DNA from 2 places in the Ignatzschineria rhizosphaerae genome. Region 2 is predicted to be linked to the other one. Evidence: riboswitches for the same ligand, from Rfam matches in the RefSeq annotation. Region 2 holds a riboswitch; the other holds the start of a gene.
The links. A riboswitch is a leader RNA that binds a small molecule or an ion and turns the genes downstream of it on or off. The one in region 2 is predicted to bind S-adenosylmethionine.
Positions count from the first base shown of each region.

Region 1: linked by a shared signal. The riboswitch ahead of MMG00_RS04900 (PLP-dependent transferase) and the one ahead of MMG00_RS10895 (COG3650 family protein) in region 2 are both predicted to bind S-adenosylmethionine.

Region 1 is NZ_CP093379.1:1,133,483-1,151,028, reverse strand. Features, by position in the region: gene MMG00_RS04955 (hypothetical protein) at 1-198, shown strand, start outside; gene MMG00_RS04950 (arylamine N-acetyltransferase family protein) at 297-1,145, opposite strand; gene MMG00_RS04945 (hypothetical protein) at 1,423-1,632, shown strand; gene MMG00_RS04940 (APC family permease) at 1,757-3,166, opposite strand; gene MMG00_RS04935 (amidohydrolase) at 3,612-5,321, opposite strand; gene MMG00_RS04930 (alpha/beta fold hydrolase) at 5,455-6,384, opposite strand; gene bioA (adenosylmethionine--8-amino-7-oxononanoate transaminase) at 6,406-7,704, opposite strand; gene MMG00_RS04920 (aminotransferase class I/II-fold pyridoxal phosphate-dependent enzyme) at 8,012-9,229, shown strand; gene MMG00_RS04915 (methyltransferase domain-containing protein) at 9,236-10,174, shown strand; gene bioD (dethiobiotin synthase) at 10,399-11,082, shown strand; gene MMG00_RS04905 (hypothetical protein) at 11,473-13,284, opposite strand; SAM riboswitch class I at 13,514-13,649, shown strand; gene MMG00_RS04900 (PLP-dependent transferase) at 13,823-15,085, shown strand; gene MMG00_RS04895 (response regulator transcription factor) at 15,550-16,158, opposite strand; gene MMG00_RS04890 (TOBE domain-containing protein) at 16,452-16,883, shown strand; gene MMG00_RS04885 (META domain-containing protein) at 17,029-17,487, shown strand.
Region 2 is NZ_CP093379.1:2,402,641-2,418,631, reverse strand. Features, by position in the region: gene metF (methylenetetrahydrofolate reductase) at 197-1,087, opposite strand; SAM riboswitch class I at 1,182-1,299, opposite strand; SAM riboswitch class I at 1,451-1,549, shown strand; gene MMG00_RS10895 (COG3650 family protein) at 1,628-2,116, shown strand; gene MMG00_RS10890 (hypothetical protein) at 2,383-2,526, shown strand; gene MMG00_RS10885 (DUF4328 domain-containing protein) at 2,542-3,105, shown strand; partial or broken gene MMG00_RS10880 (dihydropteroate synthase) at 3,160-3,895, shown strand; gene MMG00_RS10875 (IS630 transposase-related protein) at 3,928-4,287, shown strand; gene MMG00_RS14385 (transposase) at 4,290-4,634, shown strand; gene MMG00_RS10870 (fimbrial protein) at 5,170-5,703, shown strand; gene MMG00_RS10865 (fimbria/pilus outer membrane usher protein) at 5,760-8,264, shown strand; gene MMG00_RS10860 (fimbrial biogenesis chaperone) at 8,270-8,968, shown strand; gene MMG00_RS10855 (fimbrial protein) at 8,984-9,964, shown strand; gene MMG00_RS10850 (nitroreductase family protein) at 11,036-11,632, opposite strand; gene MMG00_RS10845 (LysR family transcriptional regulator) at 11,843-12,742, shown strand; gene MMG00_RS10840 (CopY/TcrY family copper transport repressor) at 12,941-13,375, shown strand; gene MMG00_RS10835 (heavy metal translocating P-type ATPase) at 13,390-15,666, shown strand; gene MMG00_RS14380 (DUF2569 family protein) at 15,737-15,991, opposite strand, start outside.

The DNA.
Region 1 (17,546 bases), 1.3 Mb from region 2:
GGTATTGTCGAAGTTGATTTTTACCTAGACGTTAACTATACCGTTACTAAAAATGGAAGCGTGGTTTTTAAAGATGTGATAAAAACGCATAAAGCCTCCCCTAAAAATATTAATCAAGATTCAGAAGCAACACGAGCTGTTGTTTCTGAGAATATCTCTCTTCTTTTTGAATCTTTAAGAGATAGAAAAATTCTTTAAATCTTTCAATAAAGAGACGAGCTAATTAACCTTATTAACCCGATTGCAGGAAGAGTTATTCTATAATCGGGTTGTTTGTTAAGGCTTTTTTATTTTAATTATTGATCTTGAGATAATCGATCTAATAAGGCTGAAATAGAAGCTTTGCTTTTGCTTTCATGAAGAATCTCTAGCTGAAATTGATCTTTAATAAAGGCTAAAATTTCTGCGCTAGAATTAAAAGTTATATGAGTACTAGGCTGACCGAGCTCATGGCAAGAATAACGATTATTAAGAAGGGAGTGTCTTATCATTCCAGCTTCTGTTTTAGCAACCATTAAGCGCTGTTTAAAAGGGGATTGTGGGTAGGTAGAGATGAACCAGTTACCAACTATCAGATCGACAAAAGGCTGTGGTGTTAGCTCAAAAGAGTAAAGAATCTGCCACTTATCAGCTACTTGGCAATTGAGTGTATAGATTTTCTCTTTAGGATGGTAAATAATTTGATAAGCCCCAAGATTGGTTGGTTGTATTTTGTGAGTTTTGATAAGAAGCGGTATTGGCGGAACTAACCCTCCATAACCGACATCACAAATATAAAGCTGTTCATCGATGGTTACTTTTAATAATACATGGGTTCGTTGGGTCAATGCTAGGATATCATTTTGATGAACGATTCGGCCCGAGATTATCTCAGCCTCAAAGCCTAAATATTGCAAAAGATGTAGAAGAAGCATATTGAGTTCATAGCAGTATCCTCCTCGATTCTCCATGACAACTTTTTGCATCATATCTTGCAATTTTAATGAGATAAGCTCTTCAGAAAGTGTTGATATCGATTGAAAAGGGAAGGCTTCAATATGTTTTTGTTGAATAAGTGTTAGTAATTTTAAGGTGGGTGGTCCAAAATCAGTTATCCCTAACTTTTGCTGATATAGCTGTATATCTTGATGGGTTAATTGTGCCATGACTCCTCTCCTTTTTATTTTGAATCCTTATGATCATTAGATCTAACTACTTGATATTATATCGGTGAAATTTATTAAGAAGTGTAAAATAGCATTTACATTAATAGACGCTTTGTTTAATCTCAATCCTTAAGGGGCATATCGATGGGAGATAGATCTAAAATTGAGGGAATCTTAGCTATTTTTAAGAGGTTACTAATTTTATTCATTTTTGATAAGAGAAATTTTAGTAAGATAGCTAATCCTTTCATTGAATATTTTCTTTAAGGAGTATATTTTGGAAATTGCGGTGATTGCAATTCTCTTGTTACTTGCATTAAGTACGCTTCGTTTTATTGGTAAGTTTTTCTCTTTTATGGTGCGAAGCATCATGAAGCTTGTGGTACTTGTGATTGTTATTGTGATCGCAGTTTATGCCCTCGATTACTATAATGTGAAGGTTTTTAATAAAGAGGATCTACCACAAATAAAGCTCTTTGATAAATGAAGTGCTATTGCTGATAAACCTCTACGCTAAGAGCTAATAACCCTATTTTTTTTGATAAATACAGAATTAAAAAAACGCCTGTCTTTATAAAATTACAAGCGTTTTTTCATTATCTTAAATGGCGTTAAGCCGTTTGCTCTTCAGCTTCATCTTCTTCTCGAGCTCTGATAATCTCATCAATTTCATCATGCCCAATTTCAGGAATAGGGTGTTTAAAGAATTTTGTAATATAGATAAGGTAGGAGATTCCCAAAACAAACCAGAGTAAGCCAATGGTCATGGCATGAATATCTAGGTTAATCCAGAGCCATGTTGTTAAACACATACCGATAAGAGGTAATAGACCAAAGGATAAGAACCCTTTGAGATTGTAGTTCTCTTTTGCTTGAGTAAAGAGATGGCTTTTAATGACACAAGCATTAACAGCAGTAAAAGCAACAAGTGCTCCGAAGCTGATCATAGACGCAACAAGGCTCAGTGGGATAAAGAGCGAAATAAGTGAAAAGGCAGCAACACAAACTAATGCTAAATGGGGCGTATGAAATCTTGGGTGAAGATTATAGAAGATCTTACGTGGTAAAACACCTTCTCGTCCCATCGCAAATAAAATTCGTGAAACGCTCGTTTGTGATGTCATTGCAGATGCATATACACCGGTGAGATAAGTTGCTAAGAAGAGATCTGAAAGAAGTTTACCACCAAAGTTGCTCGCTTCTCCAATACGGTTGATGACATCAAGGCTTGCCGTATCTTGTTTATCCACTTCTAAGAAATCTTGCCACTCAGGATAAGAGACGTTAGCAAAAAATGAGATAATTAAGAAGATCGCACCAGCAATAGCGACAGTTAACATGATCGCTCTTGGAAGTGTTTTTGAGGCATCTTTTGTCTCTTCAGCCATTGTTGCAATGGCATCAAACCCTAAGAAGGCAAGGCAAAGAACCGCCGCACCTGAGAATAACCCTCCCATATCGCTTCCGCTTGGGTTAAGGGGTTCAATAAGATTTGCGGGGCTTAAATCAGCACCTTTCATGCTTAAAATAATAAATAACCCAATAAAGATAATTTGTAAGGCAATTAAAAATAGGTTAATTGGGGTAATTAAGCGTACGCCTATATAGTTAAGTGCAGTCACTGAAACAAGAGCACCTAAGATAAAGCTCCACGCGGGGATTGCTGGAAATGCTTCATGCAGATAGAGCCCAAGCACCACATAGTTGACGATTGGTAAAAAGAGATAGTCCAAAATTTGTACCCAACCTACGGAAAAACCAATGACAGGTCCAAAGGTTCGCTGCGTATAGGAGTAGGCAGAGCCAGAAAGGGGTAAAAATGTCGACATACGGCAATAACTGAGTGCTGTAAAAAATATCATGATAAGCGTAATAACATAGGCTATCGGAAGATGTCCATGACTTAAGACGGTTACCTGGCCATAAGTTGTGAAGATTCCTAGAGGAACCATATATGCAAGGCCAAATACAATTAAAATGGGGGTTGTTAACACACGGTTCATTGCCGGGTTGGTCATTATTATCATCTCCTAAAAGAGTCTGTTATTGACTACACTATTATTGGCATTTTCAAATCAATGAAAGATGCGCGATTTTAGAAAAGATTGCAAAGCAGGATTTGCAATCCTGCATGTTAGAGGATATTTGTAGGAAGGGCTATTGTTTTACAATCACTTACATTTTAAAATTTAAATCAGCTGATAATTCAACGATTCACAATGAAGTAAAAAGGGCTTTGGGCAATACTCATGCAGCTTCTTGAAATATATTGCTAGGATTATGCAGAAAATACCTTAAAAAAGGTCAAAAAATGAATTGAAGTCCTAACGATGATAAAGCGATTAAATTATTTAATAAAGCCCTATTATAAGCCTTTAGTAAGCAGTTTGCATATAAAAGCCAGTAACGATGGTATTACTGGCTTTTTTACAATTTGATTCTTGTAAGTTGATGCTTATAAATATTTTAAGCTGTATAGACTTCCTTGCCGCCAACAAATGTTTTGAGAACTTTGACATTTTCAATATCGGCAGGATCATTTTTAAAGATATCTCGATCTAAAATAATATAATCTGCAAATTTTCCAGGCTCTAAAGAACCCACATATTTATCAGCATCGATCATATAGGCCGCTTCAATAGTGGCTGAACGTAAGACTTCATCGAAAGTGAGGTTTCTATCAGTATTAAGGCGAGGCGCATCTTCAGCACCTTTACGAGTAAGTGCTACTTTAAAGTCATACCACTCATTAAGCGGGTCAATAGGCCAGTCACTGCCAAAAGCTACACGAACACCGGCATCATAAAATTTTCCAGCAGGTTCAAGATTATCAAAACGATCTTCCCCTAAAACATCACGCATCTCATCGCTAAATGCTTGACTATATCCCGCCCATTGATAAGAGAGACAAGGCATAACTTTCAGCGCTTTAAAGCGCGCAAATTGATGTGGTGATGTTAATTCATTATGAGCAAGGCTTGGGCGTATATCTTTACCGGGAAGCTTATTGCGCATAACCTCAATAGCATCTAAAGTCACTTCAATGGCGCCATCTGCTACCGTATGCATGTGTGGGTGAAAGCCTTTCTCGCTCACTGCAGAGATTAGCGCTGTCAGAAGCTCATTAGGATAGTAAAGATCCCCTTTATTATTAGATGGCTGCCAATTAGGTGCTTCTTTACTGCCTAAGTTCTCCCGATAAGGCGCTAATAGTGCCGCTGTATTAATAGGGCATTGCATCACTCCATCTACAAAGAATTTGGCATGTTGAATAAAGATGCCTGGTTTTTCTGACCATGATTTATCGGTATATTTTTCAGCAAACTGCATCATAGTGGCAACGGCGGCTGGAACATCGGCCACTGTTGGTGAGTTATCTGGTGTAATTTCTCGCGCACCTAAAAGACGAATTGTTAAACGATCCTCTTCTTTTAACGTTGTAAAAGCATCAAATTGAAGCGGTAAAGCGCGAGCATCCATGACGGTTGTCACGCCTTGGCTATTGAGAAGTTGCTGAACATCTTCAGCAACAACGATGGCGCTTTTTGCATCTAATACCGGAATACTATCAAAAGCACGCATTGCTGGTGCATCTTCCATAATACCGTTTAAAGTCCCATCAGGAAAACGGCGGATAGTACCATCAACTGGTGTTGGCGTATTTTCGTCAATGCCAAAGAGCTCTAATGCACGGCTATTTGCCACTAATGTATGACAGTCATTTGCAAAAAGAATGACAGGACGTTTTGTGTTTAAGGTATCAAGATCACGGCGGGTAATATCTGTGCCTAGTGGTAAAACTTCTTGGCGTAAAAATGCACGAACTTGTAACCAATCGGTATCACTTGTACGCGTGGTATCTTGATCAATATGTTTTTGAACAAAGGCAAGAGTATCTGCTACCGTTAAGCTGGCGTAATTAAGGTTGCAGCTTGCACGTTGTAATCCGCCCCAAAAGGGATGGAGGTGGGAATCAATGATTCCCGGCATTAACATTTTTCCTTGAAGATCGATCACTTCACTATGGTCATTTTGTAAGGTAAGAACCTCTTCATTATTCCCTGTTTTAAGAACTTTCCCCGCCGCAAAAGCGACTGCTGTATGGATATTGTTCTCTTTATCCGCGGTGAAAACTGTCCCGTTGATATAAATCTTTTCTGCAAAAATTTGTGCCATGAAATCTCCTTAAATATGAATAAAGTACGGCCCAAAAATGGATCATTTAGCCTTAAATGATCGGTTGTTTTTCAATGCATTGTAAGCTGATAAGGATTATTTTCCTAACTTTTCACAAAGAATTGCTGCATACTTATTGCGTAAGGATATCTTGAAGAAGCGCGATTAGCTTTTGCGGATTCTCCTCAGGTAGTAAGTGATCTGCATCTTCAATCATCCCCTTAGATTGGCCTATGGCTTTCATTCCTGCTTGGGAGCTAATTTGAAAAATATCTCGTGAATTTCCCCCATAAAAAATCGTGATGGGGACTTTTTGGTTAATCGCTAATAACGCTTCAGGAGTAATAGGCTCGGGTTCTTTTTGGGTTAAGAGCTTTGATAAAGAAGCTGCATTTTCTTGTTTAATCTGCTGAATATCTGCTTTTTGATCTGAAAGAGAATATTGTGCATTTTTACAAGCACTAATAAAATGATCAACCGCAGCTGCGGGTTTTCCTCGGCGATAAGCTTTAATAATGGGGCTCATCATTTTGGTAAGGTCTTTGGTAAAATCAGTTTGCTGACCCTCACTAATGCCATAACTTGGAACAATCAGCTCATAGAGCGTTAATGATTTAAAAAGCTCTGGCGCAAGCTTTGCGGCAAGGAGTGAAACATGACACGCATAGGACCAAGCAACGATAATAAACTTTCGTTCAGGACGATTTTCTTGTTGGTTTAGGGCTTTGCAAAAAGCAATAAGCTCTTTAGCGTGGCGCTGTGTATCAAATAATTCTGGAGAGTGAGTATCTTGACCAAACCCCGATTGAGTAAGGGCGATAGTTTCAAATTCTGGAAATTGATGAAGATATGGTAACCATGTTCTTGCATCCCCTAAAATGCCGTGCAGAAAGAGAATACTAGAATCTTTCTGTATGCCTGTTTGTGGCGTTACTTTGAGGTAAGAGAGGGTGATTTCTTGCATATTTTCATTTTCATTTTCTTGCTTATCCTTGTATTCACTTTCTGGGGAGTTTTCTAGGTGCGAGAAAATATTAATACGTTCTTGAATAATACTCATCATTAATGCCTTATCAAAACTTTGTTATAGGACAAACTTAGAAAAATCATCACGTTGTAATAACTTGACTAATGTGCCTGTGAGCTGCGATAACTCCTCTTTTGAGGTGACAAAGGGCGGCATAATATAGACCAGTTTATTAAAGGGGCGAATCCAGACACCATTTTCGACAAAATATTCTTGAATATGTGCTTGATTGACAGATTGTTTCAACTCAACAACACCAATAGCACCTAGAACACGGACATCTTGAATATGGGGATTCTTTTTGAGAGGCGCTAATAACTCACGCTTTAATTGCGCTTCAATTCGATGAACGTTCTCTTGCCATTGTCCATTATCAAGTAAGGAGAGACTAGCATTCGCAGCCGCACAAGCAAGAGGATTTCCCATAAAAGTTGGGCCATGCATAAAGCATTTTGCTTCCCCATTACTGATAGTTTCAGCAACATGGCGCGTTGTTAAAGTAGCTGAAAGAGTAAGATATCCTCCTGTAAGGGCTTTGCCAAGACACAAAATATCTGGCTCAATGCCAGCATGTTCGCAGGCTAAGAATTTACCGGTTCTACCAAATCCTGTGGCTATCTCATCAAGAATAAGCAGTACGCCTGTTTCATCACACAGTTCTCGGAGTACTTTTAGATAATTAGGATGATAAAAGCGCATGCCACCAGCGCCTTGAACGATTGGCTCGGCAATAACGGCAAAGAGTTCTTGATGGTGAGTTTTAAAAAGTTCTCGTAGATTATCCGCCGCACTGTCATGCCACGCTTCATCAAATCCTACAGTGAAAGTATCTGCAAAAAGGTGATTAGGGAGATAATCACCATAGAGAGAGTGCATAGAATTAGCAGGGTCACAAACGGCCATAGCCCCAAATGTATCCCCATGATACGCATGTGAAAGTGAGAGTACTCGATGGCGAAATTCCCCTTTTGCATGCCAATATTGAAATGCCATTTTAAGCGCAACCTCTACGGCAACTGAGCCTGAGTCTGCTAAAAATACGCATTCAAGATTGCTAGGCATAATATCAATAAGCTTTTGTGCCAGATCAACGGCAGGTTGGTGCGTAATGCCGCCGAACATGACGTGTGAAACTTGTTCAAGCTGCGCTTTTATTGCCTCATTCATCACAGGGTGGTTATAGCCATGTAATACGGCCCACCATGATGACATTCCATCAATAAGTTCTTGTCCATCTTCAAGCTGTAATTTAACACCATTTGCAGATTTTACAGGATAACAGGGAAGTGGTTCACTCATAGAGGTATATGGATGCCAAATATGCTTTGAATCAAACGCTAAATCGATTTTACTCATGGTGATAATTTCTCTTTTTTAGATTAACTTTACTATTGTTGTCTGTTGGTTTCTCGGTCGATTGTGTGATGTTTTTTACCCATTATTGTGAAATTAAACCGAGTTCAAAAGAGCTCTATGGTACTATAAATTCTTGTTTTTGGTCTGAGCAAAGTCGCTTTTGTTCAGGGATTAGCAAGGTTTTATAAAAAATAAAAAACGTTAGATCATTGTTATTTCATCATTTTTTATCGGTGTAGAAGAAGTTAAATTACTTATAGAAAAAAGTAAACAATAGATCAATTAGGGAAGAGATACCGTACAGTTTATGTGGCACACAAGAATTAATACGGCTCTAAAAGAGCAGAAAAAAAGAGATCGATATCGGCAACAATCTGTTTGCACTACAAACAGTAGTAGTGTTTCGATTCAGGTGGATCAAAATCATTATTTTAATTTTTCATCTAATGATTATTTAGGATTAGCACATCACCCTCAAATGATTGCTAGCGCAGTAGATAGCGCTAAAGCTTTAGGTGTTGGTAGTGGGGGATCTCCTCATGTGACAGGATATAGTGCATCCCTTTCAGGGCTAGAAGCAAAACTTGCATCTTGGTTAGGATATGAGGCGGCAATTGTTTACCCTTCTGGTTTTACGGCAAATCAAGCCGTTATAAAGCTTATGATTGAACAAAATGACCTAATGATTGCTGATCGTTTATCTCACGCATCGCTGTTAGAGGCGGCAGTTTTTTCTAAAGGGAGATTGTTCCGTTTTAAACATAATGATTGCCAATCTTTAAAGAGCTATCTTGATAAACCATTGCCAGAAAATGCCGGTAGATTAGTTATTACGGAAGGGGTTTTTAGTATGGATGGTGATCATGCACCTTTAAAGGAGATTAAGGCTTTAACAGATCAGTATGATCATACATTACTAATGATTGATGATGCTCATGGTATAGGTATTTTTGGTGAGGGTGGACGAGGCTCTTGTGATCTTTATGGCATAAAGCCAGATATTTTAGTTGTGACTTTTGGCAAAGCTTTTGGCTGTAGCGGGGCGGCGCTCTTATTGTCTGAGGAATTAAAAGCTTATTTTATTCAATTTTCAAAACCCTTGATTTACAGTACCGCAATTTCACCAATGCAAGCTGCGATCTTAGATAGGGGGATTGATCTTATTGCCTCTAAAGAGGGTGATCAAAAACGGGCAAAATTAAAGGAAAATATTACTTATTTTAGAGCAAAAGTAGAGAGTTTATTACAAGAGGTTGCGCAAAAAGATAGTAATATGACTTTACCTTATCTCTTAGCTTCACAAAGCCCAATTCAACCACTTATTATTGGCAGTGATCAAGCAGCATTAGAAATTTCTAAAAAGCTTCGGGATAATGGGATTTGGGTTTCAGCTATTCGCCCGCCAACAGTTCCCCCTAATACCGCAAGACTTCGGATAACGATTACCGCAGAACATTCATTGATAATGATTGATACGTTAATCTTGGCGCTACAAAATGCCATTTATGAGCAGTTTTTGGGATAGCCTATTGTGAAATCTATTGATAATGAATTAATCAGCATGCAAAGCGTGAGAGTGCCTCTTTCTAAAATGACATCTAAACCTGAGTCTATATCTAAGTCTGAGCCTATGATCACAACTTTAAATCAGATTCAAAAGCCTTTGATTAATGCCGAATTTAGTAAAAATGCCAAGCTTTATGATTCCGTTGCCAAAGTGCAGCGAAAAATTGCGGATCGCTTAGTATCACTGACACTTTTAGCCCATTTTAAGGATCAGGCTCACGAACTTTCTATTTTGGATGCAGGTTGTGGCACGGGTTATGTTGGTTTAAGTTTATGCAATGCGCTTTTTGCGCAAAAAGCGTTAGTGACTAAATTGCCGAGTGTAACAGCGCTCGATCTATCTAAGGAGATGCTAGAGGTCGCGCGAATGAGAAATATTTATGAAGCTTATTATCAAGGTGATATTGAAGCGTTACCCTTTGCAGATTCAAGCTTTGATTTGGTATTAAGTAGCCTTGCGATTCAGTGGTGTCATGAGCCTCAAAGAGCGATCTCAGAATTGGTGCGTGTTGCAAAAAGTGCTTTTAAAAGTAGAGATGAAAATGAGAAAGCTGCGAAGCCTAGCGTGATAATCTCAACCCTAGTTGAGGGGAGTTTGCATGAATTGATTTCTGCATTTAAGACTATTGATGATGAAAAACATGTGATTGATTTTATTTCAGAAAGTGCCTTGAGCAAAATTGTTGAGCAATATGGAGGAAAAGTGACGATATACAAAGAAATAATGCATTTTGAATCACTTAAATCACTTTTTAAAAGCCTTAAAAATATTGGTGCGACAGCGCTTAAAAATCGCCGTAAAGGTCTATTAGGAAGAGAGAGTTATCAAAAACTAGAGCAGTTTTTTAAACATAATGGTGGCTATCAACTAACCTATACAGTGGCCTTAATCGAAATCCCCTAGGGATTGAATTTCTAAAACCGCTTTTAAAAGCCCATAAAAGAAGATTTTCCGGCGCACCTGTTATGAGAATACGAGAATCGTTTAACTTGCATCGTGCAAGCTAGTTTGGTTCATACATGAGTGTTTTACTTTTAAAATAGTTTCTTAAGCCAAATAGATAATAGGCTCCAATAAATAGAGATCTAACAATAAATAGAGATCTAACAATAAATAAGAGGATGACAATGAATCAGCCAAAACCTAAAACATGGTTTATCACAGGAACCGATACGGAAATTGGTAAAACCTATTCAACAACAAGATTATTAGCCGCGCTTAATGAAGCGAATATGCCGGCAAATGGTTATAAGCCTGTTGCATCAGGAGCTGCAATGACAGAGCTTGGGCTTAAAAATCCGGATGCTTTTGGGCATTTAAAAGCCTCTTTTGATTCTTTGCAGTATGAAGAGGTGAATCCTTACTTTTTTGAAGCGGAGGAAGCGCCCCATATCTTGGCAGATGAGTTAGGACAACCTATTTTCTTTGAAAAGATGACAAAAGGGCTTCGTCATTTAGAGGCGAAAAATAGAATTACGTTGGTTGAAGGTGCCGGTGGTTGGTATACGCCTTTAAGTTTTGAGAAAAGCTTTAGTGATTGGGTGGTGGAAAATCAATTGCCCGTCATTGTGGTGGTTGGCTTAAAGCTTGGGGTGATTAACCATGCGCGTTTAACGTTTGATGCGATTGAAAAGGCTGGTTTAAAGGTTACCGGCTGGATCGCCAATCATCTTTCTGATTCGGCAAGTCTTAAAAATTATATTATCGGGATTCAAGCGTTTACCGATATCCCTTTAATAGGTGAAATACCATATAAAGGCGCTATTAGCGCCGATCATGGTGGGTACTTTGATTTAACGCATTTTTCGTAATAAAGGCTTTTTTAAAGTATAGTGAAATCACTTTAAAAACCACGGAATCAGATTGCCGGCGCACCGATTATGAGAAGCACAAGAATCGTTCTATCTGGCACAGTGCAAGCTGATTTGATTCATACGCCATACTGTTTTATTTTTAAAGCAATTTCTCTTAAACCAAATTAGCTATAGAAAAACCTAAAGCTTGAATTTAAAAGGCATTATCCTTGAGCGCCGTGATAAACAGCTCTTTCAAGATAATGCCTTTTTATATGGAGTTTTTGCTACAGTCTCTTCGGTTTAAAAAGGTCTATCTTGCGGCGGGAGAGAATGTTTGCATTCTTCTAGTTATTTCGTGCCCGCAATTTAAATTAACGGTTTTTTTAAACCTATTTTACGATAAAACTACTCTTTGATTAGCTCTCCTTGAAGAGTCGTTTTTCCCTCTTTAAACTCATAAAATGATGTTTTTTCAGTAGGCGCCTTAGCTTCAGCTACCTCTTTAGAATCGGATGCTTCATCAGTTGATTCCACGCTATTTTCTTCAATTAGTGGCATTGCGTGGTATTTAGCAATATTTTTAATACTGTTTTTAGCAAGTTTGGGCAAATTTTTCCAAGTCATATTGCTGAGTAACTTACTAAAAAGTACTTTTTCCGCAACGTGCCCTTGAAATGCCGGTGAAAAGATCTCTAAAGTCACGCCCGGTTGGATCTCTTTGAAATAGCTAATGCCTGATGCTTCTTTGGGATCTGTAGAGTAGAAATAGATAGGATTTTGCCAAACTCCTTTCACGTCTTTTCCCTCATCCTCTAAGTGATGTTCAAACTCTTTTGCATCTATTTCAGCCCCATTATTTAATGCTTTCACTGCGGCGATCACATTTTTTAGTGATTCATTATGAATTTTAAGATAGGTTTCATTAAATTGATAATCCCCAAAATGTTGGGTAAAGAGATGATAACCATTTTGAGTATTAGGCCCTTCTTTTAAGAAGAGTGCATCACTTGTCAGGATTCGTTTTACTTCATTTTGGTAGTTTTCATAGATATTATCCACGCGAAACATCTGCTTTAGCGTAATCTGATAACGTGATTGCAGCTCTTTAAGGGGGAGTGAAAAATCAGTTAATAAAATGGTTTTACTCTCAGCAGCAGTAGTTGCTTTCTCATCTTTTGCTTTGGGCTTGGTGGTTGTCTTATTCTTATCCGCATCAATTAATGTGGATTGAAGGGTATTGATGGCTTGAAAATGGCCTAAAATATCTTCTAATGTTCGGCTTTCCGTAAGGGCTATCGCAAGCTGTTTTAATGCCGGGAAATATCGGTACTGGATACTATAAAAACCTGTAGTATCTCTTGCTAATAAGTTGTTTTGATCGGCAAAAAAATGTTGGTTTTCTGTATCTAAAGCCGTGAGATCTAAATTGGGTGCTTCTTTTGATGGAATAATAAAAAGGTAAGAGATTGTATCCACTTGATGAACATCGCTACTTGGCATTGCATTGCTATAAAAAGAGAGAATCTCAACCTTTGGGTCTTTAGGATCAATCGTGATATTACCTATTTCAAAGGAAGCCATCTCCGTATGCTCTGGAATGCCGTAAATTAAGCCATTACTCTGAATAGGGGTTAACTTTAAGGTTAGATGATCACTAATTTCATGAATAACGCCCCAGTAGTTGGTGGCAAAGAGTTTTGCAATATCAAGGCTAGGGAGTGTTTCTTCGATAATAGGTTCTTCAACGATTTCCGGCATTTCTTGCAATGATTTAATTTGAGGATCATCAGCAGCGACTTTTGTCAGTGAAAATTGTAAAGCACACTTTGCTTGCTGGCATTTTCCAAAATCTTCGCTTTTTACTTGGATGATGCTATTTTTTTGTGGGGTCAATTGATATGTTGCCAATTGGCTTAAGACTAAATTTTCAGGGGTGATGATGCCATTAGCCATCTCTTTGTGAGTAAAATGATGCATCATTGGTAGCTCAATTGTAAAATAGCTCTGTTCTAAGGACTCAATAATCTCTTGCGTGATGATGAGTTTTTGCGCATCATCAATCGTTGTTTCATCTTTTAGAAACTGAACAGTTATCTCTTTTGGCAGATAAGCACCCGATTGAATTTCAAGTGGTTCTTCATTACTACAAGCAGCTATCAAAGAAGCCATTGTCAGCATCAAAATCGCGCGAGATTTATTCCACCAGTGACGTTGCATAATTTTTCCTTAAAATGAATTTATCAGTAGTATAACGATGATTTTTTTAAACCGCGAGTTTAAAGCGGGAATAAATAATGACAGAAAAGATAAAATATAACATTGCTTAAATGATTGTAAGGCGAAAGGAATTGCGATTTTTAAGGTCTTTTTATCATAAAATTAATGAAATGTTATTGCCTTTATGAAATGACTATGCGTATTATGGAGTCACGTTGTGAATAACAATATTTTATCAAGAGTGGTGGAGGGATAGGCCCTATGAAACCCGGCAACCTGAATAGCGATATTTAAGGTGCTAACTCCTACAGTGACAGGATGTCAATCAAGCCCTTTGATTGAGTATCTAACCTGAGAGATAAAAGCGATGGAAGCCCTGCCAACACTGCTTGATAAAAAAGAAATGCGTGTTGGCTTTTTTACGCTCGCTATAAATCGGCTTGTAAATCTGATTGGATCAAGCGGCTATTTTGAGCTAAATTAACCTCACTGTAATCAGTATGATAAGAATAAATATTTATAGATAGGTGAATAAATTATGGGTAAGCGAGAGATCAATCAAGCATTAGGCTTTAATAGTAAAATCTTAACAAGTGATAAGAACCATGCAGATATTCATGGGGCAATGAATGCACCTATTTATCGAGGTGCTGCCTTTGAGTTTAGAGATTCTAAAGCGATAGCCGATGCGTTTCAAAATAAAGAAGAGATTCCCTCTCATACTTATTCACGTATCACCAATCCAACGGTTGAAGCATTAGAAAATAAGATTAAGGCAATTTCAGGTGCAAAAGATGTGATGATGCTAAGTAGTGGAATGGCAGCCATCTCTAATACCTTTATGGCACTGAGCTACGCAGGCAGCAATATTGTGACTTCCCCTCATCTTTTTGGAAACACTTTTGCCTTTTTTCAATATACTTTAGCTGAATTTGGAGTGGAGGTCCGTTTTGTGGATACGGATAATCTTCAAGAAATTGAAGCGGCGATAGATGATAATACTTGCGCTTTTTTCTGTGAAGTAATGACAAATCCTCATTTAGAAATTGCCGATCTTGTTGGCATTAAAGCGATTCTAACCAAACATCAAGTTCCTTTAATCGTCGATAGTACAGTCATTCCTTGGGGGGGATTTGAGGCTAAAAAATGGGGCGTTGATATTGAAGTTGTCTCAACGACCAAATATGTATCGGGTGGTGCTACAAGCATTGGTGGGGCGATACTGGATTATGGCGCTTTTGATTGGGCCCATAATAAGCGCTTACAAAAGGTCAATAACCCGGCACCATTTTCAGCCTTTATGTTTAAAATTAAACGAGAGATTGCGCGAAATTTTGGGGCTTGCATGGATCCAGATAGTGCTTATGCGCAAATTATGGGGTTAGAGACCTTAAAATTGCGTTATCAAGCGGTGAGCCAATCGGCTTTTGAATTAGCACAGTTTTTAGAAACGCACAGTCGTATTGTTAAAGTGGCGTATCCTAAATTAGAGAGTTTTCCTTATAAGGCATTGAGTGAAAAGTTTTTTATCGGCAACCCTGGGGCGATGTTAACTTTTAATTTAAGCTCTAAGGCAGAGTGTTTTCAGTTTTTAGATGCTTTAAAACTGATTCGACGAGCAACTAATCTTTTTGATAATCGCACCTTAATTATTCATCCTGAATCGACCATTTATGGCACTTTTACGCCAGAGATGAAGCAAGTAATGGGAATTGATCCTACTTTAATTCGACTTTCTGTAGGATTAGAAGAAGTGGAAGATTTAAAAGCAGATATTACCCAAGCGCTCTCTAAATTATAAATTAATAGAGGTTTTAAATGATTTAATAAGCTCTTGATGGGATTATCTAAAAAGTGAAATGGGCTTTAAGTGTTGTATCTTGAGCCTTTTCGCTTTTTTAATCTCTCTTTCTTTCTCCCTCTCATTTAGTTTTATAATATAGTGAAATAGGTTTAAAAGGCTGATTTAAATGCCTGCGTATCGGCTATGAACAATAAGAGATATCTTCTATCTGGCATCTTGCAAGCACTATTTATAGTAAAATCGATTTAAAAGAGACTGCATTAGATTGTCGGCGCATCAGTTATGAGAAGCGCAAAAATGGTTCTATCCGGCATCATACAGGTGGATTTGATTCACACACTGTACAGTTTTAGTGTTTCTTAAACCGGTTCGAGGATATTGTGATTAATTTTTATTAATGGAGATAAAAATTGCCATGATTTAAAGTACGGGCGTTTCTTAAAAAGATAATGGAGCGTTCGTTATGCGCTAAGGTCATTTCTTACCGCATAAACAGCAGCTTCAACACGGCTTGAGACTTTAAATTTCTTTAAAATATTTTGTACGTGAACTTTCACAGTACTTTCTGAAATCGAGAGTTCTCTGGCAATCTCTTTATTGCTATCCCCTTTAACTAACCATTCTAAGATCTCTAATTCTCTTGGTGTTAAGTCTTCTAAATAGTTGGTAATCTCTTCATCATGATGTTGTAAGACTTTGGCAATAAATATTAAAAACTCTTGGCTATCAATGCTTTTTGTATAGGTATGTGCTTGTTCTAAGCGCTGTAGCGGAGCATGTAAAAATGCTTGCTGTGAGGTTAGGAGAATAATTCGTAGTTGCGGGTGATGATGGATAATGGATTGTAAGAGATTCAATTGAAAATCATCTTTTATTAAAGCTGCTTCAATTAGCAGCAGGTCAATTGTAGATTCTTGTAAAAATTGAAGACCATCTTCTATATTTTCAAAGTTTGTAATCACATGGTAATAATGATCCCTATCTTGTGAGAGAAGAAAGGCAATTTTTTCGCGAAATAATCTATTTTGATCGATCACCATAATATGTGATGGATGATGTAATTGGCTCATAGAGTTAAAATATCCCTGCTACTTATCAATCATTTTTTAATAAAAATGTGATGAATTATCTATTGTCATTTTTTGTGATCTGTGACTATTGAAGCATTATAAAGGATTCTTCAAGTAATCTCATATAAAATAAGTATGTCTTTTAATCATCATTAACAGATTCTTTGATTAGAAAATAATACCTTTCTTAAAATTTTTTGAAAACTATTTAAGACACTATAAACTAATCACGATTTTATAAAACCTCCTGATACAATATAGGGAGTGATTACAATAAAAAAGGGGAATAAAGTATGAGACAGATATCGGCTCGTAACCAATTGTCAGGAAAAGTAAGTGCTATTTTTGAAGGTAGCGTTAATAATGAAGTAATCATTACTTTAGATAACGGTGATGAAATTGTCACGGTGATTACTAAGCAGAGCTGTAAAGCGCTACAAATCAATTTAGAAAGAGCGGTTGTGGCAATTATTAAAGCGCCGTGGGTTGTGTTAGCGAATAAACATTCAGGACTTGCTTTCTCTGCTCGTAATCAATTTGAAGGGGTGATTCGCACTATTAATAAAGGGGCGGTAAATAGTACTGTAGGCTTTGAAACAGCTAAAGGGCTATTGTTAACGGCAGTTGTTACAAATGAGAGTGTTGAAGAGATGGCATTAGAGATTGGTCATGAGATCTTAGGATTAGTGAAAGCCTCAAGTATTATCGTTGCAACAGCTTTATAAAATGGTAAAAAGTTCACTCATCAAAGGGATTTAAGAGTGCGCTTTATTGATGTTATAATTAACATTGAAGCCGTGAAATGAGAGAGAAATATTGAAGATATTTTATCTCTTTCGTAATTTTAGTAAATTATTAGGACTCAAGTTTATGAAAAAGTTATTATTAGGTTCTGTAGCATTAGTACTCATTGCAGCTTGTTCTAGCAAAGGAAGCATGATGGCACAATTAGACACCAAGATTCCAACAGCGCAAGAGCTACAACATCATCACTATGAATTAGTTAGTGTCAATGGTAAGGAACTTGATCTTGAGAAAGGAAGCTTAGTACCAACAATTGCCTTTGGCGAAGGGATGAGAATTACCGGAACAATGTGTAATAATTTCTTTGGCGAGGGATATTTTAGTTCTCGGGGGGTCTTAAAAGCAAAAGGGCTTGGGATGACTCGTAAGTTCTGCACAGATAGTGCTTTAAATAATCTTGATGGTGATATTAGTGAGCTTCTTGACCGTGGTGCTGAAATTATTATTTCAGAAAATGGCCAATTTTTACGACTCTCTAATATCCAAACGGCATTGGAATTTAAGTTAGCAGATAAGATGCGCTAGTGATAGGTAAGCGGTAAATAGATTATTAGGAAATAAAAGAAGCGATATTTAAAGATCGC
Region 2 (15,991 bases):
TATGTCTCTAAAAATCTCTAAAAAAACGATGGGCGTACATGCTTTAATGCCTGTATAATCCTCCCTTTGCTTGATTTGCGATGGTGAGATGGCCTTGTTAGATCTACCTTAGGGATAAATCATAATACGAAGATATCCAAAGCGCATCCTACAGTAGATACGCTTTGGGCATGATAGCTTATTGAATAAGGGATTATTATTTCGTATTAATCGTCGGTCTTAATCCAAGGGTATGGCAGATGGCGTAGGTGAGTTCTGAGCGATTTAAGGTATAGAAATGAAAATCTTTGATACCTTCTTTGCGTAAGACTCGAACCATATCAATAGCAATACTTGCGCCCACTAAATTACGGGTTTCAGGGTCGTTTTCTAAACCTTCATAACGCTTGTGAAGCCATGATGGGATTTTTACATTTAAAGGGCCTGCAAATTTTACGAGGGATTCATAGTTAGAAACAGGTAAAATGCCGGGAACGATCTCCGCTTCAATCCCTACCGCGACGCAGCGATCTCTAAAACGTAAAAAAGCTTCGATATCAAAAAAGAATTGGCTAATTGCAAGGTTCGCGCCAGCATCCACCTTACGTCTAAGATGAAGGAGATCTGCTTGTCCATTTTTAGCATCAGGGTGAACTTCGGGATATGCCGCAACAGAGATATCAAAATCATGACGTTTTTTGAGAGTCTCCACTAAATGGTCCGCATAGATATCGGGGTTAGGAGCGCCTTTCGGGAGATCTCCACGAAGCGCTAAGATATGGCGAATCCCTAAATTCCAGTAGTTATCGGCAATCTCATTGATCTCATCAATGCTTGTATCAATACATGTTAAGTGGGGAACCGCTGTGAGATCGGTTTTTTCGACAATATCTTGAATCACTCTATGGGTTCTATCACGAGTTGATGCATTTGTGCCGTAAGTCACAGAGACAAATTTAGGACTTAATCCTTTTAAGCGCTCAATAGAGTTCCAGAGTGTTGTGACCATCTGTTCACTATTGGGTGGAAAAAATTCAAAAGAAACATTCACGTCCGAAGGGAACTCAGCCAAACTCTGATTTAAAAGCTCTACATATTGCGCGCTCATGCCGTTATCCTTATTTTTTTTATGATTGATTTAAAGGTTCTTACTGGCACAAAAAAAGCCAGCACTTTTGTCTCATCAAGTGTTGGCTTTACACAACTTATCTTTCGGTTTGTTCAATTATCAAATAGATAAAACCGAAGGAATTAGCACCTTAATTTTCATCAGGTTGCCGGGCATCACAGGGCCTTTCCCTCCGCCTCTCTTGATAAGATAGGACATTAAACAATAACTTACTGTGAAATGTCACGCTTTAATCAATATAGGGGAAGAACCATTGAAAAGGCAAGGGGAAAAATAAAATATATTTTATGAAGTATTTAATTTTGCATTTATGATTTTTTGAGTGGTATATTGAAGAGTTAATTCTTATTCAGAGAGATGGAGGGATTTGGCCCTTGGAAGTGTCAGCATCAAGTTGTATTGTGCTAAATCCAACAGATACAGGTATCTGTTGGATAAGAAGACCGAAGTTTCAAAAGCTCTTCTAACTGTTAGAAGAGCTTTTTTTATGGTTATTTTATCAATAAAAGGAAGGACTCTATGATGAAGAAAAAATTACTACTCGCAGGCTGCGCCGCAATTTTCATGGCAGGATGCCAAACCGTAGATGCAAGTAAGAGTGAGGTTGCTTCTCCTGCGCTTGTGAAGGCTGTGCATGAATTTACTAAAGGTGATGTCGATTTTGAAGTGGCATATGCTGATCTTAATAATGATGGCATTAAAGATGGAATTGTATTGTTAGAAGGGGCGAATTGGTGCGGATCAGGAGGTTGTACTTTATTAGTTTTTGAAGGTTTAGAGAATGGGGAGTATCGTCTTGCTTCAAAATCAACGGTAGCAAGTGCCCCGATCTATGTATTAGAGGCAACCTCAAAAGGTTGGTCTGATCTATCGGTTTATACGCCTGGAAAAGGGCAAGTCATCATGAAATGGGGCGGATCAAACTATCCATCAAACCCATCATTACAACCGACTTTAATTATTGATAGTAAAGAGGTAAAACCGGCAATTCCAAAAGATAGGTTTTAAGGTATTCCTATTATAGGTTTAAAATATCCTAAAATAGATGAAGTATGGTAATTCAATGATATTGATAGGTTAATAAACAAAGAGATAAATGCCATCTTAAAACCTCTTAGAGTTTTATACTTTATGAGGTTTTTTTATATCCAAAAAGGGATGAATGACTGTTTAAATTGTCTTTATTAAGATAATCATTTATCACTTTGAATTTAAAAATGTTGATAATTTTTATTATAAAATAGGCTCTTTTTAAGATAGAGGAAATATTTGAGATGACCTCCATTCAGGAACAATTTAAAGATCCAACTAAGTTAACAAAATGGGTGAAAAACCTGATCGTTATTTCAATTATTATGCATATTATCGGAGTTGCTTCCGGCTTTATGGAGTATCAATTACTCAAAGAGATTGCGTGAGGGACTTATAGATATATCAGTGATGAAGCATTTGATGTCATTGTCGATAAAAATGATTATCGAGAAATGATTGTTGGATTAGTTCAATTTTTGTTGTTTATTATTCAAGGTATTATGATTTTGATGTGGATATTTAGAGCCAATAAAAATGTACGAGCTCTAGGTGCTAAGGATATGCGCTTTTCCGCAGGATGGTCGGTAGGTTGGTATTTTATTCCATTATTCACACTATGGAAGCCATATCAGACGATGAAAGAGATCTTTGTGAAAAGTGAGGGCTTAGATTCAGGCTCAGAACTACGATATCGATCACTATTACCAATGTGGTGGACTTTATGGATTATTTCAGAAGTGATAGGTCGCATCATATTGAAATCTACCTTTCGTGATGATTTAGGTTATCAGGGGCTATTAAATTTAAGCTTACTTCATCAATTAGCGGATGGTTTGGATGTTTTCTTAAATATTATTTTCCTTCTTATGGTGACAAGACTTTATAAGCAGCATATGAGTTTTAGAAATAGACAGGAAAACTCAGCAACCACAACTATCAATAGGATGATTACAAAGGGCTCTTAATTTATAGCTCTAACCATTATTACGGCAAATTGCCGAATTAGTAGGAGAATAATCATGAGTATTGAGAAGCAGCTTCAAGCCATCGTTAAGGAGCGAATTTTAATTTTAGATGGTGCAATGGGAACGATGATTCAAAAGCGTCAACTGGAAGAGGCTGATTTTCGTGGGGAGCGTTTTAAAACGAGGCATAAGGATTTAAAGAGCAATAATGACCTGCTTGTGCTAACACAGCCTGATGTGATTCTCGATATTCATGAACAATATTTAGCTGCCGGCGCTGATTTAATAGAAACCAATACCTTTAATGCCACCCAAATGTCGATGGCAGATTATGGGATGGAAGCATTTGCCTATGAGATTAACCTAGAAGCGGCAAAACTTGCTAAGAAATATGGCGCTGCCGTTATCGTGATGGCATTTGATGAGGATGGACAAGCTGATAACTATGAACGCCGTAAAGAAATTTGCTCTCGCGCTTACGATATTTTAGTCAATGAAGTGAATTTCCCACCGGAAGATATAATCTTTGACCGCAAATGTCTTTGCGGTTGCGACCGGGATTCCGGAGCATAATCGCTACGGTTTAGATTTCCTAGATGCGACAAAATGGATTCGTAAAAACTTTCCCTTCGTGCATATCTCCGGCGGTATCTCTAACGTTTCATTTTCCTTTCGGGGGAATAATCTTGTGCGTGAAGCGATTCATGCCGTATTCCTCTATCATGCGATTCAGCGTGGTTTATCTATGGGAATCGTGAATGCCGGTCAGCTTGCGATCTATAGTAAAATCGGTTCAAGAAAACCCAAATAATCTAGGAAATTATGGCTTACGAAATTTCATTTAGAAAACGCATCTTAAATACTCTTGATGAGAGTAAAAGTATTACTGAAACGGCTCGTTTGTTTAATATCTCAACTTCGAGTATTAAGAAATGGCGGAAAAAAATGGCTGAAGGATCTTTAGAGGATCCTGTTCGCCGATGTAACTTTAAAAAAATTGATCCGATTCAACTCAAAGCCTATATTTTGGAACATCCTGATGCTTATCTTTCTGAAATTGCTGAAGTTTTTCAATGTGCGACATCTTCTGTTCATGAAGCGCTTACTAAACTTGGCTTTAAGCATAAAAAGAAAAGTACAATTTATCGGGAACAGGATCAAAAAAAGTTAAAGCATTTTTAGAAATTATCACAAATCTTCCTCAAGAAAAAATCGTTTACTTAGATGAAACGGGCTTTGATCAATGCCTTTATCGCACGCATGGGAGAGCTTTAAAAGGCGATATAATCAAAGGTTTTGTAAGCGGCAAACGATTTCGTAGGACAAGTTTAGTAGCAGGTTTAATTCATCGAAAAATATTAATTTCCCCATTTCAATATGAGGGCACTATGGATAGTGTGCTGTTTGAATATTGTTTTACAAATCACTTAGTACCAGAGCTACCTCAAAATAGCATTATTGTTATGGATAATGCTAGATTTCATCGTAAATCCCAATTGAAAGAGATTCTTTCAAAAACAGGGCATTGATTATTACTCTTGCCTCCATACTCGCCAAATTAAAATCCTATAGAGAAATACTGGGCAATCCTAAAGCGAAAAATGAGAGAAATATTACGCTATTCCTCGACTTTTGAGGAAGCATTTTTTAGTCTTTTTTGAACCGAATCCACTATAAGTACCCGCATAAAGTTCTCTTGAAAAATCATCAATTCCTACAAATAAATACTCTCTAGTGCGATTTTTAAGATTCTCCTGATACGGTAAAAAACGCGATTAAATCCTATATCTGTGAATTTTGATCACTGCAGATATAACTCACTTTATTTTAAATAAATGTAAATCTATATTTTTATTTTAAAAAAAATACAGCAATCATGATTTATTTTGTTGATTTTAAAGGGGGTTATATTTCTAGTTAATAATGTCCTATTAAAACATTGAGAATATATTACTACTTTATTATGATCTCTTTTGTAAAGAGAATATATAGTAGGTCATTATTATGTTTTTCTTTTACATAACTGTTTAATTTTTTATCAAATTTCTATAAAGGTTTAATAAAATGAAAAAATTATTTTTAGCTTTCGTAGCTACTCTTACTGTTTCATCTGTAGCGCTTGCACAAACAGCGGACCAATCAACTGGTTCTATCGTCTTTAAAGGGGTGGTTACAACATCATCATGTACTCTGTCTCCAATTGAACCTGTGGATCTCGGTTCTGTCTCAACAAGAACTTTAAGAGCAGCAGGTGATGCCTCAGCTTGGGTTTCAACTAATATTGAGTTTGTAGATTGTAATCTTAAAACGGGCGCTGAAGACGAAGGTGTTCAGAGCGTACAACTTGTTATTGAGCCAGGTACAGCATTGAACACTGATCTATGGGCTAATACAGCAGGTGATGCTACAAATGTAGGTTTAGATTTACTTATCAATAATCAAGCAGTAAAACCAGAAGGCGCTACATTAGCAGATATTCAAATATTTAATAATGAAACATTAACTGTTCCTGTTAGAGCTCGCATGAAGGCTTCAGCTGCGGGTGTAGAAGCTGGTTCGTTTAATACTTCTGTGAAATTTACTGCAAACTACAAATAATTATAGTTTCTGTAAAATCATTATTAACAATGATTTGAATTTGAATAGGTTAAATTATGGGTAATAGCTTGTATTACAAAATATTAGGTGCAATATTCATATTTGGTATGTGGCTATTGGGGTATATAAGCTATGCCTATAAATTTGATAATTCCCTGCTAGAATCTACAGGAATAGATAATGTTGATCTAAGTGTTTTTTCTGGTAATAACGACCAATTCTCAGGACGATATATTGTTGACATTAAAATAAACAATAAAACTGTGGCATATTCAAAATCTGTTAACTTTTATGTTTTAAATGGAAGTGACCATCTTTGTATCACTCCAGAATTATTAATGGGTTTTCCGTTAAAAAAAGAGTATGCTAGTAGCATTTTGACACACACACCTCATCAAACAGATATAGGAGAATGTTTTTCTTTAGAAAGCCTTGACCCTGCAGTAAAAATAGAGTTTTTCCCTAGAGATCAAGTTGTTAATATAACGATGCCACAACTATTTTTAGATAATTTCGATCCAAACTGGATTTCACCTAAAGATAGAGACTATGGAATTTCAGGATTAGTCTTTGATTATAATATGATGGGAATCCATACAAGATCTAAATATTCGGGGCGACGTCAGACTAATAATGCTTTCCGAAGTTATGGCAATATTGGCGCTAATATTGGAAGGTTCCGTTTTCGAGGAAATTATCAATATGATTCTGATATTGCTAACGATAAGCTTGACTGGACTCAAATTTATGGTTTTATGGATGTAGCTTCTTTAAATGCTAAATTATATGTTGGTGAGATTTATTCACGCAGCAATTTATTTGATACTACAAAATTTAAAGGAATAAGTTTTTTTTCAGATGAAAGTATGATGCCCTCTTATTTACAGGGTTATGCCCCACAAGTCACAGGGACCGTATCAACAAATGCCGTTGTAACAGTAAAACAGTATGGAAATATTTTAAAGTCAGAGCAAGTATTACCTGGTCCTTTCTCTATCTCAGATCTTCCCTCTTATATTAATGGTGTCGTTGATGTAGAAATAGAAGAAAATAGTGGTCAAGTCACAAAGTATCAAGTATATATTTCTCAACTCCCCTTTTTAACAAGAAAAGGCGCTATTCGTTATAACTTGAATATAGGGAAATTAGACGTTGAATATGGGAAAAAAACTAATACGAATTTTATCTCTGGAGATCTCTCTTATGGATTAACAAATAATATTTCTATATTTGGAGGGACAGTAGCAACGATTAATAAAAGTGATTATAAATCTCTTAATGTAGGTATAGGATTAAATCTTGAAACATTTGGAGCGCTTTCTTTTGATGTCACACACGCAAATAATCAAGTCTATAAACAAAAAACATTAAGAGGGTATAGCTATCGTATTAATTACGCTAAACGTTTTAGCTCTGATACAACTTTGAATTTAGCTGGGTATCGTTTTTCTGGTCGTGATTATACTTCGCTAAATAACTATATTGATATGAAAACTAATAACACAAGAAGATTATCTTTTGAAAAAAGGCGCTTTACTTTAAGCCTTACGCAAGCTTTCCCTTCAATAAGTACAAGTATAACAGCATCTCTAACAAAAGGAGCTTACTGGAATCATAGTAGCACATCAAATTATAGTATTTCTGCCAATAAGGTTATTAAAACTGGATTTTTAAGAAATAGCTCAATACAATTATCACTATCTAGGAACACAGATAGAGATGGTTATAGCAATAATCAAATAGGATTATTTTTTCATGTGCCGATTGATGATTATAATTCTTATTTGAGTTATTCTGCATATTATGATGAATACGATAAAAGAGTTAATCAGCAAGTTGTTTATAATACTAGTTTAGGTAATGCGAATATTTCTCTTGGGGGAGAGATATCTCATCAAAATAATTTTTCGACCGATTCAGAATATAGTTTAAATGGTTCCTACGATTTAGATACAAGATATGGTAAATTCCAGACAATGGCTAACTATTCTTCAAATTATCAAAGAGCAACTATTGGATATAATGGTTCTCTAACTATTACACAACATGGACTTGCTACACATTCTCGAGTTTATGAAAATGGCTCAAGGCTTATCATTAATGCTGAAGTACCTGGGGTGCAGGTAAAATCAGTGCCAGGGGAATCTAACACTTTTGGTCTGATAGGTGTGAGTAATATCCCTAATTATTATAGGACATCTTATGTTGTTGATAATGATAATTTACCGGATAATGTTGAGATAACAAACAGTGTAGTTCCAATAGCTGTTACTGACGGAACAATCGCTTATCGCTCTTTAGGAGCAATAGATGGTAAGAAAGTGATTTCTAGAATTGCTTTACAAGATGGAACTAACCCTCCATTTGGAGCCGTTGTTTATAGAGTAAATGGTAATGATGAGGTAGAGGTTGCTATGATTGCAGAAAAAGGGCTCACATACCTCTCAGGTCTTAATATACAATCTAATTTTTTGATTAAGTGGAGTAATCACAAATGTTTGTTAAAAATAAACTCATTAGATGTCGATGATCTGAAAAACTTAACATGTTATATGGAGTAAAATTTATGAGAAAAATATTGTTTTTAGGGTTATTAGTATTAAATTTTTCTTTTGGACAGTTAGCATTTGATAGAACAAGAATTATATTTGATCATTCTAATACAAATTCAGTATCTGTTATTGTAGAAAATAGTAATCCTAATATGCCGTATCTGGCGCAAACATGGATAGAGGATGGGAATGGAAATAAGATTGAGGAACCTTTAGTCGCTCTTCCTATGTTACAAAGATTAAATCCTCGACAAGAAAAGCAAATCAAAATTAGTTTAGTAGGTGACACTAATGCATTACCTAAAGATCGAGAGAGCTTATTGCAGTTTAGCGTACTTGGACTCCCACCAACAGATTCAGAAGGACAAAGTAAATTAAATATTTTAGTTAGATCTAATTTAAAATTGTTCTATCGCCCTAAAGGATTGCAAAAATATGCTGAAAATGCAATCTTTGAAGAAGTTAAAGTTCAGAAACAAGGAAGTAATCTTATATTAGAAAATCCCACACCTTATCATATTGTAATCTATGCTTTTAGCGCAAGGAAAGGTATTAATCTCACTGAGAAAGATATTGTTCTTAAGCCTTTCGGTAAAGAAAAAGTATCTGTGACAGTAGGTAATAATCCCTATATTTACTTCATTAACGATAATGGTGCAGCTAAATCATTAGCTTATAAATGTAGTAACTCTTTATGCAGCATAATTAAATAATTTTAGGAGGGTGTCATGCTAAGATCGGCCATACCTAGAATTATAATATTCTTGATGCTTTTAATAGCAAGCCCATATACTTTTGCGGCCTGCTCTTACGATAACCCTTCTATTTCTTTACGAAATACATTTTTATGGGTTGCCGAAAGAAATAATCCTAATAATAGAGATCTTTCATGGGATGTCACTTGTGATAATCTAGGAGGCGTAATGACTCCAAGAAGCTATAAGGACCCTTCCTGGGACACCTATATTAATAATATTATGAGTACATACAATATTCCACTAACAGATATTACATTAACATATCAAATTACCTTAATGTCAGAGGGGCGTCGTGAAAAGGTATGGAATTATGATATGAAGCAAAGTCAAATCGTATCTGATATCAGCCCATTTACTTTACAAGCAAATAAAAAATATACTATTTTAATGACTAATAGGTTGGGGCTGTACAATTCCGTTAATGCGCCTAATACTAGACCTCGAGTACCATCCCCCAGATTAAGTCAAGTAATGTCTATCGATGGATCTTGGATTAATGTTGGTTCAATTTTTGTACCATCAAATGTTGTATGTAATGCTACCTCTTTTGAGGTTAGGCCTTCAGCTAGCGAGATTGATTTTGGATTGCTTGATATCAGAGCTATTAATCGAGGTCGGGTTTATAGCAGAGATTTTAGTATTGAAATAAGAAGAAATCCTGCAAATACTTGTATTAATGATTTTGTCTATCCTGAGATTTCTTTTCGTCATCATGGAACTACTAATAGTAATGGAGATCTAATACTACCGATAAGAAGACTTTTATTTCGCTTATTAGATGAAAATGGTAATAGAATTCACTATGGTGAAAAACTTGAAATGGGGGTTTTAACAAGGACTGGTTCTCTAACAAATCGTTATAGAGCTCAAGTATTAAAAGATCCTACTCAACCTGAAGTTGTTCCTGGTGTATTTCAAGCAACTATAGTTTATGATGTTACCTATAGATAAAGAAAATGAGACTGACATAGACAATATTGCTCTTCATAAATAAATTCCTATATAATATATCTTATGAGTTATGGAAAAAATTCAATAAAACGAGTCCTTGATTTTGTTGCCAAAGGTGGTAGTAAAGCTAAAGCTGCACGCAGATTTCGCATTCCTTCTTCAACAAGTCTATGAATGGTTGAAAATACCTGAGATGTATGAAGCTAAAAAAAGGGGGGGGAAACGAATACCCCAGAAATATACTTACGAACCATTTGTAATCCTCCCATTTTTAATACCATCTAAAAGTAAAAGATTCTCCATGTTTTATTGAAGCTAGCACGGTGACATAGCTCCGATAGCTGAATGTGATCTTTCGTTATTATAACTCCACAATCATATTGTATGAGTAAATTTGTGATTCATCTATTAGCAAATGGTTTTTCGTATTTTAAGCTTCGCAACTTGAGCAAGTAACTAAACTTGTCACCATCTCTTTTGCGATTAGTTTTGCGGGGAGAAGCTAATGTTGTGCTTGAATTTATTTGTAGTAAAACCGTGAATTTACGGGATTTAGCGACTTATTAAAAACCTATTAAAAAGAGATAGAAAAATTAGTGATAAATTATGTGAAATAAGTGTTTTGATGACAAAACTAAGACCTGTTTTTATATTTTTTGTGAAAATAGTCGAGCTGGTAGCGTGAAAAGGTTCCTATTAATATTCAGTATTACCTTCTCTTTAAATCAAAAAGCCCCTAGTAGATGAGGACTAGTTGAAACAGCTTAAGCACCAGAGGAATTGAGGTATAGCGAAGTCTGTAAGTTAGCTGGGTGTGAAAGGGAAGTAGAAGCCATTTAAGAAAGAGGTTTGATGTGTATTTGAAGGCGCGAATAAGGAGAAATAAATCATATTCTCTTTTCGCGTAGACCTTTATTTATGGCTATTTTTCTTGTTATAGGAATATTAGAAGGGATATAAAAAAGAAAGGGTATAAAAAAACCGCTCAGATTATTGAGCGGTTATTGTTGTTTCTTTTACTTTAATTTAAAGCGAGAAGTTTAAGTTTATAGGTCTTATTTATTTTTGGGATTAACCAAAAGTTTTAAAACGTTCATCTGTATCAATAAAGCCTTTAGGATCTGCCGGTGTTTCAATAGAACCAATTGGCATTTGTGCTTTAAGAGACCATTTAGCAGGAATTCCCCATGCTTTTTTCACAGCATCTTCAATAAGCTCATTATAGTGCTGCAATGATGCACCAATATTTGCTTCAGCAAGTGCTAACCAAACACCATAAGCCGCAATACCGTGCGCTTGCTCTGACCATTTAGGGAAGTTCGCCGCATAAAGTGGGAATTGTGCCTGTAAGTCTTCAACAACTTGGTTATCTTCAAAGTAGAGAATAGTCCCATTTCCTGCTTTAAAAGAATCTACTTTGGCTTTAGTGCCTTCAAAAACATCTGCGGCTAAAACAGGTTTTAAAGCTTCTAATACCATGTCCCATACTTTATGATGCTCAGCACCAAAAAGGGTGATAATTCTGGTACTTTGTGAGTTAAATGCCGTTGGAGCTTGTTTAGAAGCCTCAAGGATAATGTCATTAATTGCTTCTTTTGATTGTGGCAAATTATTACCAAGATGGTAGATTGTACGGCGTTTTGTCGCTAATGAAATAAATGAACTCATGTTCAGTAACTCCTTAAATTGTTAAATATTTTAATGTTTCATAGTAGGAAACTGGTATTCATTAACTAATGTGCTGATTTTATATTATAAATTTCACATGCCGTTAATGAATTTAATGAATGAACTGGATTAATCATAAGGTTTTTTTAAAAGTTTGCTATATTGGTGAAGAAATTCTTTAATGCCTATGAGGCATCAATGGGGGAAGTTATGCAATTAATTCAAGATATGGATCTGAATGATATTCAGATCTTTTGTAAAGCGGCAGAGAGTAAAAATTTTACGGAAGCCTCTATCACAATTGGAGTCACGCCTTCAGCTGTTAGTAAGGCTATATCAAGGCTTGAAACAAAGCTGAATATTAAGCTTTTCCATCGTTCAACAAGATCTATGCGTTTAACTGAGGAAGGAAAGAGTTACTATGCTGTGTGCAAAGAATCCGTTGAGAATATTCGCGATATTGAAAGGCAAATCACAAATAGCATCGAGCCTTGCGGTATTGTGCGAATCAGTATGCCTAATAGTTATGGCATCAAGAAGTTATTGCCGGCAATTAATGATTTTTTAGAAGAGCATAGTGATTCGCTCTTAATCGAAGTCTCCTTAAGTAATAGTTACATTAATTTTACAAAAGATGAGTTTGATTTAGCAATTCGAATTGGCGATTTAGTGGGCGACCGATTAGTGGCGAAAAAGGTGAATGTTGCGCAGCCGATGTTAGTTGCTGCCCCTTCTTATATTAAAAAATATGGGATGCCGGTATCCATTGAGGATTTAGTAAATCATAAATGTATAGGATTAAGATTTGCCCATACAAGGCAAACAATCCCTTGGGATTTTTCGGGATTATCAAAGCCTTATCATTTTAAGCCTAGTATGATTCATAGTGATTCTGTGGGAGCTTATGAAACGGTACTTAATGGGTTTGGGATTATGCAGTTTTTTGATTATGCCGTAAATGCAGATATTGCCGTTGGAAAAGTCGTGGAGATATTGCCAGAGAGAAGACCAAGAGGAAAAATAGTGCATCTAGTTTATCCAACTAGCCGTTATGTCCCAGCGAAGGTTAGACTTTTTATGGAGTATCTGACAGAAGTATTATCGAAGTAGGATATGGTGATTTGCTTTTTGTAGCTGTTTAGCAAGGATAGATAATCCTTGTCTATATTGATGTATCTGTCATTTTTAGTTTGATTTCAAACAGTTTGAAGGGATATATCAAAAGCATGTTTGCAAAAAGAGTAGACAAGTTTAATTATGTCATCTATATTTGTAGTCATTTGTTGTTGTAGATAAAGAGACCACTTTATGGAAAGAATAGAAATAACCCCATCTGAATGGGAAGTAATGAGAGTTCTCTGGGCAAATGGAGAACTTGGTAGTAGTGATATTGTCACTGTTTTGCAAAAGAAGCGTCAATGGAAACCAACCACAACTAAAACGTTGCTTTCTCGTCTTGTCGCCAAAGGTTATGTGGAAACAAAAAGCGAAGGTAATCGTTATCTGTATCGTTCAACGATACGAGAGAGTGATGCGTGGGATGATGCCGCAAAAGATCTCTTTAGCTTTGTCTGTTCTCGTAATCGCGCTAAGAAGCTTGCAAGACTGATTGAAGCACGTGAACTTTCACATGATGATATTGCTGTGATTGAAGCAAGCCTTGCGAGAGCAAAAGAGAATAGTGTTAAAGATATTGTGTGTGATTGTTTTAAGGGGCAATGCTGCTGTCATTTAGAACAATAACAGGAGATTGAGTCATGGAAACCAAAGAAATCAAGATGCATCAAGATCCTCTCAATAGAGAGTTTTCTAGGCTAGCGATTACAGGAATGACCTGCGCAAACTGCTCAGGAAGAATTGAACGAGTGGTGGGTAAAAAGCCTGGCATTTACCGTGCTAATGTGAATTTAGCCAGTAAAAAAGGAATGTTTGAGTATGATCCTAATCTTATTGATGAAGCGGAAATTATTCAAATTATTGAGAAAACAGGGTTTGGCGCTATTTTAGATGATGAAGATCATCGTGGTGAGCTGATTTTGCAAGAGGAACGTGTGGCAAAAAGAGTGCGCCTCACCTTAATAATCAGTGCCTTATTAAGTTTGCCGATGGTTATTGGTATGATTGCCATGTTAGCAGGTGTTCATACGCCTTGGGTGGAGTTTTTACATCGACCGTGGGTGCAGCTTCTTTTAACAACACCGATTCAATTTGGAGTTGGAATTCGCTTTTATAAAGCGGCTTGGGCTTCTTTAAAAGTAAAAGCACCCAGTATGGATGTTTTAGTGTCGCTCGGTACTTTAGCGGCATTCTTTTATAGCGTTTATAACGGCTTTTTAGGTGGTGATCCAACGCACCTCTATTTTGAAAGTAGTGCCGTCATTATTACCTTAATTTTATTAGGGAAATATATGGAAGAGCGCGCGAAAAATAGAACCGGCGCCGCTATTCGTAGCTTAATGGCGCTCCAGGCTAAAACAGCAATTCGTATTGATGAAGTTACTGCGGAAGATGGCACAATTCGTGAGATCTTTACAGAAGTCCCTATTGGTTCGGTGATTGTTGGCGATAAATTATTGGTGCATCCTGGCAAGACGATTCCGGTAGATGGCTCGGTGATTTCAGGGAATTCCACCATCGATGAGAGTATGTTAACAGGCGAAAGTTTGCCCATTGATAAAGGTGTTGGGGATGAGCTCTTTAGCGGAACCATTAACCAATCGGGCGCTCTTGTTATGACATCGACAAAACTCGATAGTGAAAGCACATTATCTCGTATTATTGAGATGGTTAATGATGCACAAGGCAGTAAAGCGCCAATCCAAAAGATCGCCGATCAAGTCTCGGCAATCTTTGTGCCGGCAGTGATTGTAATAGCGATTATTACATTATTGATAAGCTTTGTTGTGATCGGTGACTGGGGAGTAGCAATTATGCATAGCGTTGCTGTTTTAGTCATTGCTTGTCCTTGCGCGCTTGGGCTTGCAACCCCTACAGCAATTATGGTGGGAACCGGCGTTGGTGCGAATAATGGGATTTTAATTAAAAATGGGGAATCCTTGGAGCGAGCTGCAAAGATCAATACGATTGTACTTGATAAAACGGGCACAATTACTGAGGGTGCACCGAAGGTGACGCATTTTGAAGTGAGAAAGGATGGGCTATTATCAGAAGATGAATTGCTCGCTATTTTAGTGGGATTAGAATCACACTCAGAGCATCCTTTAGCAAAAGCAATCGTTGTATTTGGTGAAAGCCATTCTTTAGAAAAACCGAAAATAGAGAACTTCCAAGCGCTTGTGGGCGCCGGACTTCGAGGTGAGGTTGGTGGGAAGCGCTATTTTGTCGGCTCTCCAAGGTTAATGGATGAAATGAAGCTTGATTATATGCCATTTAAGAGAGTTGTCCCTGAGCATGAATCAATGGGAGAAACAGTGGTGATGTTAAGTGATGAGCACCAAGCATTAGTGGTTATCACGATGGCAGATCCTGTTAAAGCGACTTCTAAAGAAGCGATTGCTACTCTCAAGGCTATTGGCATTAATGTTATTATGCTCACAGGCGATAATGCTCGAACTGCTGCAAAAATTGGCGTTGATGTGGGATTAATGCCAGATGAGATTGTCGCAGAGTTAAAACCTGAAGATAAAGCTTCAGTTGTTAAAGAGCTACAAGCGCAAGGTAAAATTGTGGCAATGGTGGGCGATGGTATGAACGATGCGCCGGCACTTGCTCAAGCTGATGCCGGCATTGCGATGGGAACGGGGACAGATATTGCGATGGAATCAGCAGATGTCACGATTATGAATGGCGATCTCATTAACCTCTCGAAGATGATTCTTTTATCTGAGTTAACGATGAGGAAGATTAAACAAAATCTATTTTGGGCCTTTATCTATAATACAGTGGGGATTCCCTTTGCGGCATTTGGGCTTTTAAGTCCGATTATTGCAGGAGGTGCCATGGCATTTAGCTCCGTCAGTGTATTGATCAACTCTTTAAGTTTAAATCGAGCTAAATTAACGAAAAAATCGTAGTAATTAGCAGTTTTTGTACAAAATTATTAAAAGGTATTTATCGAGTATGGATACCTTTTTTAATGCTTTTTTAGTAGCGAAATGTCGATTTTACTCGTTGAGAGTAGTAAAGATAAGGAACCCAGATGAGATATATTGCAATATTCAAGAGTAACATTAGAGAAAGGCGTTTATAGTCAGATTGTATTAGATTTTCCATCATCCAATGGCTCATCAAAATATTTAAGGTCATAAAAATAGGATAGGTGATGACAAGGATTAACCTCACTTTTGGAAATAATCGTTTTTGATTGTAAAAGAGTAGTAATGCATAGATAAAGGCACA